3 regions of the Bradyrhizobium sp. 87 genome follow, and region 1 is predicted to be linked to each of the others. Evidence: predicted binding sites of a transcription regulator. Region 1 holds the regulator's gene; each other region holds the start of a gene.
What was found. Region 1 encodes LexA, which represses DNA repair genes until DNA is damaged. Its sites were predicted from a motif close to TGTTCNNNNTGTGTTCNG; they were not measured.

Region 2: IVB50_RS22595 (DUF3072 domain-containing protein) is a predicted target of LexA. The motif match lies at 1,940-1,957, and genes of this name have one in related genera.
Region 3: IVB50_RS39905 (putative DNA modification/repair radical SAM protein) is a predicted target of LexA. The motif match lies at 1,767-1,784, and genes of this name have one in related genera.

Annotation. Positions count from the first base shown of each region.
Region 1 is NZ_JADPIQ010000075.1:13,499-16,985, reverse strand. It holds gene glp (gephyrin-like molybdotransferase Glp) at 1-646, shown strand, start outside; gene lexA (transcriptional repressor LexA) at 823-1,524, shown strand; gene IVB50_RS16635 (hypothetical protein) at 2,018-2,452, shown strand; gene IVB50_RS16630 (ComEC/Rec2 family competence protein) at 2,591-3,487, opposite strand, start outside.
Region 2 is NZ_JADPIQ010000090.1:3,790-7,276, reverse strand. It holds gene IVB50_RS22610 (VOC family protein) at 1-291, opposite strand, end outside; gene IVB50_RS22605 (hypothetical protein) at 537-779, shown strand; gene IVB50_RS22600 (hypothetical protein) at 785-1,054, shown strand; gene IVB50_RS22595 (DUF3072 domain-containing protein) at 1,683-1,898, opposite strand; gene IVB50_RS22590 (hypothetical protein) at 2,059-2,274, shown strand; gene IVB50_RS22585 (hypothetical protein) at 2,443-2,823, shown strand; partial or broken gene IVB50_RS22580 (hypothetical protein) at 2,846-3,354, opposite strand.
Region 3 is NZ_JADPIQ010000148.1:300,827-304,313, reverse strand. It holds gene IVB50_RS39910 (UdgX family uracil-DNA binding protein) at 1-452, opposite strand, end outside; gene IVB50_RS39905 (putative DNA modification/repair radical SAM protein) at 452-1,687, opposite strand; gene IVB50_RS39900 (DNA replication/repair protein) at 1,849-2,637, shown strand; gene IVB50_RS39895 (DNA polymerase Y family protein) at 2,534-3,487, shown strand, end outside.

The DNA of each region.
Region 1 (3,487 bases):
CACCACGCCCGGCCACGGCCAGATCGTCTATTCCAACGGCTACGCCCTGCACGCGCTCGCCCGCAGCGAGGGCGCCGAGACCATCGACCTCGGTATTGCCGCCGACACGCTCGAGGCCACCACCGCCGGCATCCGCCGCGCCCGCGAGAGCGGCGCCGACGTCCTGATCACGACCGGCGGCGCATCGGTCGGCGACCACGATCTGGTCCAGCAGGCACTGCGGGACGAAGGCATCGCGATGGCGTTCTGGAAGATCGCGATGCGGCCAGGCAAGCCGATGATGCACGGGCGACTCGGCGCAATGGGTGTGATCGGCCTGCCGGGCAATCCCGTATCGTCCTACGTGTGCGCTTTCCTGTTCATGGTGCCGCTGATTCGCGCCCTGTCGGGCCGTTCAGTGATTCACCATCGCCGTGAACGCGCCGTGCTCGGCCGCGACGTCGGCGCCAACGACCAGCGCGAGGACTATCTGCGCGCGCATCTTGAGGAGCGTGACGATGGCACACGCGTCGTTGTTCCCGTCAATCATCAGGACTCTTCGCTGCTTGCGAATCTCGCTGCAGCACAGGTACTTCTCGTCCGCGCACCATTCGCGCCGAAGGCCGAAGCCGGCACGGCTTGCGAAGTGTTGCGGCTCCCCGTCTGAGCGCCCCCGCAACGCGCGTTCCGCGCACTTTGCTCTGTTCACGGTAAATTAAGCAGTTGCGGAACATGTATCGAACATATAGTGTCTGTTCATGATTTGTTTCGAGCATGCAGCGGCTTATGGCCGAATTCAGCGTCTCGGAATCGGACGACATCAACCGGGGGACTTTGGTCGAGATGTTAACGCGCAAACAATACGAGCTTCTGCGGTTCATCAGTGAGCGTCTGAAGGAAAGCGGCGTGCCGCCCTCCTTCGACGAGATGAAGGATGCGCTCGATCTGCGCTCGAAGTCGGGCATCCATCGCCTGATCACGGCGCTCGAGGAGCGTGGCTTCATCCGACGCCTGCCCAACCGCGCCCGTGCGATTGAAGTCATCAAGCTGCCGGAGCTCCAGGCAGCCGCTGGCAGCCGCCGCGGCTTCACGCCGAGCGTCATCGAGGGCAATCTCGGCAAGGTGCGTGCGAGCGCGAGCCTGCCCGCTGACGAGGGCGAACGTCCCGTCGCGGTGCCGGTGATGGGCCGCATCGCGGCCGGCACGCCGATCGAGGCGTTGCAGACCCGCAGCCATACTATCAGCGTACCGCCTGACATGCTCGGCTCGGGCGAGCATTACGCGCTGGAAGTGCGCGGCGACTCGATGGTCGAAGCCGGCATTCTCGACGGCGACATGGCCCTGATCCAGCGCAACGAGAGCGCCGATACCGGCGACATCGTGGTGGCGCTGATCGACGACGAGGAAGCGACGCTGAAGCGCTTCCGCCGTCGCGGCGCCTCGATCGCGCTCGAGCCCGCCAACGCGGCCTATGAGGTCCGCATCCTGCCGCCCAACCGGGTGAAGATTCAGGGCAAGCTGATCGGGCTTTACCGGAAGTACTGATACCGGGAGTCTTTCTATCGGCAGTACTTCATATCGGAAGCACTTCATGCCGGAGGTGCTTGGCGCCTCGCGCGCTTCCGATCGGCATCGCCGGTCAGAGATTGGAGCGGATCATCGTCCGCTCCGGCTGGATAGCCTTTCTGGTTCTGCACAGACTATCCGGCCCCTCCTCCAACGCTGGCTCCTCGCCACGCCGACGAAGCAGCACCGCTTCAAGCAGCACCGCTTCGCGGCTCGGTTGTTCGAGGAAACAGCGACCAGCGGTCAAGTTCGGCCGTTGCAGCCAAGTTGGCAATGTTCGCGTACGCGCCTCCCGAATGCATCGCGGCGAGCTTTGTTCCTATTGAATTCGGGAAAGATAATGTGATCGCGGCTTGCGGAAGCCAGCCGCAGATTTGCCCACAACCAAGCAGAGCGTTCGTGCTTCCACTCTGATAGAGGCCTGCGCCTCGATAAGAGACGCGGGTTGCTATCCCAGCATGAGGAGCACCCGATGTGTGACTACAGCCTACATGCCGTCGCGTCGCGCCCCGCCGAAGTCGGCGAGACGATCGTCACGACAAGCTTCCGCGGCACCTCGACGCGCGGCTTCGCCTCTGCAGCCGATCCGTCTGTTGCCGTCTGCCTGCTGCCGGGGACGGAGCTCGCCTTCGCCGACGACGTCCGCTACGACAATCGCTGGATCTGGACGCGCACCATCAATTCCCGCGTGGGCAAGTTCGGCAAGATCGATCCGCACGTTCCCGACCGCCATCATGATGCGATCGAATTCCCCGACGGCAAATACGTGCTGGTGACGCAGCTCGTCGAAGGCCAGCGCGCGACGGTGCTGCAACTGCCGGTGACTCAGTCGGTCACCGAGCGCGAGCACAAGGCGCAGATCACCGCCGACAGGCAGCCGACCGTCACGCACCTGCCGATCGGCTGACAGAGCCGCCCTCCGGCTACGAAGTCGGAGGTCAGGATTGAATCGCCATCGCCGGCCGTGGCCGGCGAGATGGTGTGGTTTGCACCCCGCGAATCCGAACGGACGCACCGAACCACTGCGTTGCTCCGCACCATCAGATCAATCGTCGGCTTGCAGGTCGGTGTCCGCCGGCGTTGCGTCCTTGATGCGAGGCGCGGTCGACTTTGGCGCGAGGCTGCCGTCGAAATCATCCTCGCCGGCGCCGGCCGGCAACCAGGGGCGGCTCGTGCCTCTCGCCCTCACTGCCTGAACCACAAAACCGTCACCACGCTGCGTCAGCGCCAGCGCGCTCTGGCTGGCGAGCCGCTGCCGATCGACCACCATCGCCGCGCAATCGGGCGGCGCGGGACGTGTCGTCACCACCAGGGCGGCCCGACTGCAATCGTCTGCGAGAGCGTCGACGCGCAGTGCCAGCGCGACCAGCCTCCCGTCGGCCAGTGGCGTCACGCAGCCGGATTCGTCGCAGGACACGCCATCGGCAAGCGAGGCTCTGCCCGCATCGCGCGGATCGGCGTCGGCAGCGAGCCATTCCTTGAGCAGAAAGCTGTCCTTGTTCGTCCTGATCAGGTGCAGATATCCGTCCCTGCCCCGCACCGCGACGCTGGCGCCATCCCCGGCAATCAGGATGTCGGGCTGCCGCGCCGACAGTCCCCAGGGGATCGCTGCCAGCAGCACCAGGGCGCCGGACCAGCGCAGCGGCGTGCGCAACAAGCCGAGCACAATGATTCCCAGGCTCGCCGCGATCAGCGGCGCGATCCCGAACGCCGGGATGCGGCCCACCGCGCCCGGCAAGGCCGCGACCCAGCGCGAGACCGCGACCATCCACTCGATGCCAATCCCCATCAGCCACCAGAACACGCTGTCCAGCCCGAACGGCGCAGCAAGCAGCCCCAACAGCCCCGCCGGCATCACCAGCGCAGAGACCACCGGCATCGCGCCGAGATTGGCGAGCACGCCGAACGGCGTGACACGGTGGAAATGAAAGGCGGCATAGGG
Region 2 (3,487 bases), on a different contig from region 1:
CGTTTTCAACTTGTGCACCAGCGTAACCTTGTCTTTCAGGCGCTGATAATCCGCATCGATGTCTTCAACCTGAAACTCGATCACGGCGGTGCGGTCGGCGCCGGGCTCGGCACTGTTTTCTTTCCAGAGCGCGACCGTCTCGGCTGCGCCGATTGCCAGGTTGGCGCCCGGCGTCACGATCTTGGCGAACACCGGCGCGAGCCATTCGGCGGAAACTCCGGTCACCATTTCGTAGAACGAAACCATGATTTTGATGTCAGTGGCGATCAGGCGAGTGGAGGCGTACTTCATGACATGTCCTTTGTTGACCCCAGATTGAGCGGCATCGCGGCGCTCGTCGCACATCGCTGCTGCCACCCTGATGTCAGCAGTCACGATGCCGCGCCGAGCGCGCCGTGAATGGCGATGGCAGTGCTCAAGCGCTAGAAAACGAGCCCTTCACGAAGCTCCACAGCGCTAACCGGGTCCTCAGAACGGTGACGCAAACCGCAGAACTTGGCCACCTCATTCACGGGGGACACGGGGTTGTTTAGCCGTTGGCAGATGAACTCCCCGCGGAGCTGACGCGACTAACCGCTATGGCCAATATTCTAGGCGAGCTTCTGTTTGCACTTATCCGCTCGATTGTTGCCGGATGGGCGTATGCGCTCTGGGTCAAACTGGCGACATGGCTCGAGCCGAAAATCCAACGGCGTTGGGTGAAGATTGCCGTAGGAGGCCTCCTCGGCCTGGCAGCCTTTTTTATGATTCCGATCGTGATGGCGCTGTTGGGCCTTTGAAGACAATGAAATCCGTTCTCACCGTCGCACTGGCAATCGGGGCCCTCGTCTCGACGGTGCTGCTCGTCATGGAGCAGCTAACCGACTACTCCACCCCTGTGATGGCATGGGAGATGCCGGGTATATCCGCAGCTTACCTTTTCTGGGGAGCTGTCGGCAGTTCCGTTTTCTTGGGCGTCGCCATCACTTGGGCCGTGAACGCCATCGTTTACGGGGCGCCCGCTTTCGTTGTCCTTACAGTCATCAAGCTGGCAATCCGCGATCTGCCGAAGTGACAGAACTGAGCTCGGCGCGGAGCCGATGCTCAGCGCGCTCAAGAAAATGAGCGGCAGCAGGTCATGCAAGGCGCCTGACGCGCCTTGCATGATCGTCTGAAATTTCGCCTGCCGGCGAGCGGCCGGACGGCCGACATCATGAACCACGACGGAGTTGGAGGCGACGAATGCCCGTAAACGAAGGTCTCTCGTCGTGAAATGGTTTAGACGATACGCAGTTGGCTGCCTGATCGCGGTGCTCCTGTTCTCGGGCCGAGACAGTTACAAACGGCCCGGCGAAGACATGCGCTACGGGGCCATCCTTATGGTAGCCGCCGGTTGGCCTGTTGTTGCCGCGATTGTCGTGGGAAGCACCATCGGTGACATCGTACATGACGTGAAGCAAGGCAAAGCAGGATGAGTGCCCGGCTCGCAAAGCGACAGGCCCCGATCCCGGCATTGAAGTTGTGGAATCGACATTGCGGGATCGTGCGCTCAATCGACGCTGTCTGTGCCCGACGAAATGCAGCGCGCTCAACGTTTGTGAATGCAGCGTTGGCCGAACGCCTGCAACCTTCCCGCGACACTTCTGATCATCGGTGAGTCATGTTCTTCCGTCTCGCAGGGGCGGGGCGTACATGCCCGCTGTCTACTTCTCGAGCCCGGCCTTTTGCCGCATCGTGTCGATCAGCTCTGACGCCTCTGCCTTGGTCAGATCCTTCTTGGGGAGGGGCTTGTGCGCCTGCTCGGCGAGGGTCTTGAGGTAGGATTCCTGGGCGCCGGTCATCGGGTCGTCGCCGGAAACCCAATCCTTCGGATCCTTTTGTGTGTTGTCCCCGGTGTTGTCAGCTGTCTTGTCAGCCATCGCGATCTCTCCTTTTCCACCTAACGTCGGCGCGCGCTTGTCGTTCCTCATTTGTTCGTCAGTCGAAAACGTGCGGAAATTGAACGTCTCGAGATCTGCCATGAAGAACCGACCTACTGGCCAGCGCGGAACAAGCGCTCCCGCCAAGCGTAGGTTCTGCATGAGCGAGAACCTGTCCCATCTCATCGAACATTCCGTGCAGATCGCCTGGGATTATCTGGAGCGCACCGCACAAATCAGCGACGCGCCGTTCACCAGCCGCTTTCTCTCGGCCGCCGTCGAAGAGATGGTCCGCAAGGGCGAGCACAGACGCCTCATGCTGGCCAACCGGGCCATCACGGCGTTCGAGCGGCTTTCCAATAGGCAAGCTGCATAGATCGGTCCCCGGCCTTCGGTCGTCACTGCGCGGCGGTCCTGCAGTTCTCCGAGTGCAATTTGTTGAACCCCGGCGAAGCCCGGCGCGACCAACCGCCATGCTGCAAAGCCTGCTCGGCATCGGAATTGGCTTCGCGGCCTATGTGCTGAGACACCAAAGAGGAAAGTCGTGAAGGCGATCACACTGCTCGCGGTGGCGGCCATGCTGCTGGTGGAAATCTTCGGGTCGAAGGCGAGCGTCGGCGGCTCGATGAGCTTCATGCTGGTCTTTGTGCTCGTGATGCTGGCTGTCGCGATCTACGAGGCTTGGTCGAACGAGCGCGGCGCGATCGGATGGATCGTCAACCTGTTCGCTTCGGCGGTTGGCGGGCTGGTTGCGGTTGCCCTGATCGGGATGGCCGTGGAGGCGATGCTGCCATACCTTCACCTCGAAGGTTCGCTCGCGTCCTCGCAACATCCCCTGAAATACGTCCTAGTCGCAGCCATTGCGATCTGCATGGTGCTGGGATCATGGCTGCCGCTGTTGGCCGTCAACCGGTTTCGTCACTGAAGGGCACCCGGCGTCGCGCTCCCTAGCGCTTTGCTTCCTGCTTGCCACGCCTGATTTCCTCGGCTTCGTCCACGAGCTTCAAGGCGGCGCCGTCATAGCTGAGCTTCAGGCCACGGCCGACGGTCCATATCCATCCTTCCCGAGCGTCGCGGGTTGGCTGGGCGTTGAACTGGTCGGAGATCGATTTGACTGCAGCGTCTTGGGGACCGGATTGTTCAACTCCGCAATGACGCGCCAGATGGGATGTTTGGGATCGGGATTCCCAGGGTCAACGTCGTCGGCAAAGATCGTGACCTTGGCGCCGTCGACTGCGCACTCCAGGACGTAGGAATCGCGAATCTGACGGCAGCGGTAGCGACGTTGCGTGACGAGCTTGTTGGTTTCGTCGAATGTCATCCCTGGCGAAAAGCCGAGGATGTCGGGCTTCTTCACGAGTGCCAGTGACGCAGGCTTTAGAAAGCCGGGCTGTACCGCCACGAGAACGGCGGCAACAACAACGATCAAGCCGGCGACAACAATGGCAATCTTCATCAGCCCCTCACAAGAAACGTTCGACCATACAACAGCCGGAGCGTTCTACCAGCCATCGCCCTGCATGCTTCGAGCCTCCGGCTATTTTTGTAGGACGGCACCTTCGGAGGATCACAGCTTCGGAAGATCGCAT
Region 3 (3,487 bases), on a different contig from region 1:
ATATGATGCTCCGGCTCGAACCAGGCGACGTAGTGTGCTTCGCGTTCCCTGCCGATCTCGCGGAAGCGCACGAAGGCATGCATCTTGTGCTCGTCGCGGTAGACCGCCTTTGCCATGGCCGTGACTTGCGCGACATCGAGATCGGTCGCGACCTCGATGAGGTCGTGATTGTCGTTCAGCCGAAACAGCAGGCGATAGAGGATCGCGAAACGCTCGGGATCGCGATGCAGGATCGCGGCCTTGGCGAGCTCGACGAATTTTGCTGGCACGTTGAAGGTGCTATCGCCACCGGCCGGCAGCGGAGACGGCGAGGGTGGCGCGAACAGCTCCGCTTCGCCGCCCTGCACGGTCCAGGTGACATCGACCGGTTTCATTTGGTGAAGCACGAGGCTACGCGCGGCTTTGCGCCAGCCGTCGAAATCGGTTTCGTTCTCGAGGGTGATGTACTGCATCAGAAGCCAAATCCCAGTTGTGTGGCCTTCGGCTTGAACCGTTCGATCAGCCGTGCCTCGTCGAGGCGGTGCGGCGCGGGCCGGTGATCGCTCAGCACGATGAACGGCAGCGCTTTGTTCCGGGGCACATGCAGCCGCGCGAGATCGGCGACGCGGATGGTGGTCGTGCGGCGCGCCGCGATGATGCGCTCGACCGCCTTGGTGCCGAAGCCCGGCACGCGCAACAATTCCTCGCGGCTGGCCCGGTTGACGTCGAGCGGGAAGCGGTCGCGGTGGCGCAGCGCCCAGGCGAGTTTTGGATCGATGTCGAGCGGCAGCATCGCACTGTCGTCGACGATCTCGCCGACGTCGAAGCCGTAGAACCGCATCAGCCAGTCGGCCTGGTAGAGTCGGTGCTCGCGCAGCAAGGGCGGCGCGCGCAGAGGCAGCGCGCGGCTGGCATCGGGGATCGGGCTGAACGCGGAATAATAGACGCGCCTCAGCCTGTATGAACTGTAGAGATTGGCGCTGGTGTGGAGGATAGTGTGGTCGGAGGCCGCGTCGGCGCCGACGATCATCTGCGTGCTTTGGCCGGCCGGTGCGAAGCGCTGCGGCTTGGCTTTCGTCTTCGCGCTACGGCTTTCCTCGGCCTCGTCCAGCTTCAGCCGCAGTCGGCCCATTGTGCGGCGGATCGCGCGCACGTCCTTCTCGGGCGCGAATTGCTGCAGGCTCGTCTCCTGCGGCATCTCGATGTTGATAGAGAGACGGTCGGCATATTTGCCGGCCTCGGAGATCAATGTATCGTCGGCCTCGGGGATTGTTTTGAGATGGATGTAGCCACGGAAGTGATGCTCCTCGCGCAGTTTGCGCGCGACGCTTACCACCTGCTCCATGGTGTAGTCGGGGTTGCGGATGATGCCGGAGGAGAGAAACAGTCCTTCGATGTAATTGCGCCGGTAGAAGTCGAGCGTCAGCTTGACGACTTCGTCGATGGTGAAGCGGGCGCGTGGCACGTTGGAAGAGGCCCGGTTGACGCAATAGAGGCAGTCGTAATTGCAGGCGTTGGTCAGCAGCACCTTGAGCAGCGAGATACAGCGACCGTCCGGCGCGTAGGAATGGCAAATGCCCATGCCGGGCGCGGTCGATCCCATGCCCTTGCCGTCGCTGGAATCCCGCCTCTCGGTGCCGCTGGAGGCGCAAGACGCGTCGTACTTGGCGGCGTCGGCCAGGATTTCCAGCTTGCGTTGCACGTCCATATTGGATCCCTTTGATTCAGCTCATGAATCCCAAGGCCCGCCAATTCGATTGACTCCTGGGGCGTCGTTAGCTTTATATTAGAACATATCATGAACAAATGAGCTAGCCGCTGGTTCTCTTTTTGAGAGCCACCGGCAATCACTCCTGAGGAGCGGCGTATATGAGCGGCGCACGAACAAGCGCGCTTGCAGCCTTGCGCGGCCAGATCGAGCGCATCGAGACGGCGGAGGTCGTGCATCATCGCGACCGTGTCGCGCTCGGCCATCGCGAGGCCGACAGCGCGCTAAAGGGCGGGCTCGCACGCGCGGCAATCCACGAGGTATTTTGCGAAGGACGTCAGGGCGCGGCCGCGACCGGCTTTGTCACCGGACTTGCGGGGCGCATGACGGCACGCAAACCGCTGCTGTGGGTGCGGCAGGATTTTTCAGAAATTGAAACCGGTGCGCTGTCGATGAGCGGGCTCACCGAGATCGGTCTCGATCCGCGTCGTATGGTGATGGTGCGCGCCGCCGACGTGGAGAGTGCGTTGCGCACGTCGGCCGATGCGCTCGCCTGCGACGCGCTGGGCGCCGTCGTGCTCGAGCTCTGGGGTGAGACCAGGCAGTTCGATCTTGTGGCGAGCCGCAAGCTGACGCTGGCTGCGCAGTCTTCCGGTGTCACCGGCTTGCTGCTGCGGATGGCCGCACAACCTTTGCCATCGACCGCGGAGACCAGATGGATGCTGCGCGCGGCGCATTCGCCGCCGGGCGCGATGTGGAGCGCCTGGGGCGCGCCGCGCTTCGATGCCGAGCTCTTGCGCAATCGTCATGGCCCGTGCGGCCGGTGGATCATGGAATGGAAATGTGATGAGTGCCAGTTCTCTGAATCGTCGACGTATCCTCAGCCTGTGGCTGCCGCGCCTGCCTATCGACCGGATCCAGCGGTTCTTCGGCAACGTCGGACTGCATAAAAACAATGAGCCCAGCATCGTCGTCGCCAAGGACAGCAACGCGCTGGTGATCCATGCGCTGGACGAGGCCGCCGAGCGCCTCGGGCTGCATATCGGCCAGCCCTTGGCCAATGCCCGGGCGATGTGTCCGGATCTAAAGGTGTTCGATGCCGATGCCGTGGCCGATGCCAAGACGATCGGCGACATCGCCGACTGGTGCGACCGCTTCACGCCGCTGGTGGCGCTCGATCCGCCGCACGGGCTGTTCCTCGACATCACCGGCTGCGCGCATCTGTTCGGCGGCGAGGCTACGCTGTTGCAAACCCTTGTCCGTGCCCTCGATCGCCAGGGCTTTGCCGTCAGCGCGGCGATCGCCGGCACCTCGGTCTGCGCGCGCACGCTGACGCGGCAGGCATCCGGTAGCATCGTTGCCAATGGCGGGGAGGCGGCGGCAATCAGCCGGTTTCCAGTGTCCGCGCTTGGTGCGGGTGAGGCCATCAGCACCGGCCTGCGCCGCGCCGGCCTGAAAACCATCGGCGATGTCGCCTCGCGCACGCCGAGCGAAATCACGGCGCGGTTCGGTGCGCGGTTCTCCACGCTGCTTGCGCACGCGCTGGGACAGGGCGATGCGCCGATCAATCCACGAAAGCCGCTGCCCGATTACATCGTAGAGAAACGCTTTGCCGAGCCGATCGCGACCGACACCATGATCGCGATGACGCTGTCGCGCCTCGCCGACACGCTGATCGCGTCGATGGAGAAGCAGGGCAAGGGCGCGCGACGGTTAGAAGCCACATTCTTCCGTACCGACGGCGCGGTGCGCGCCATCATGGTCGAAACCGGACGTCCCGTGACGCGGAGCGCGGTCGTC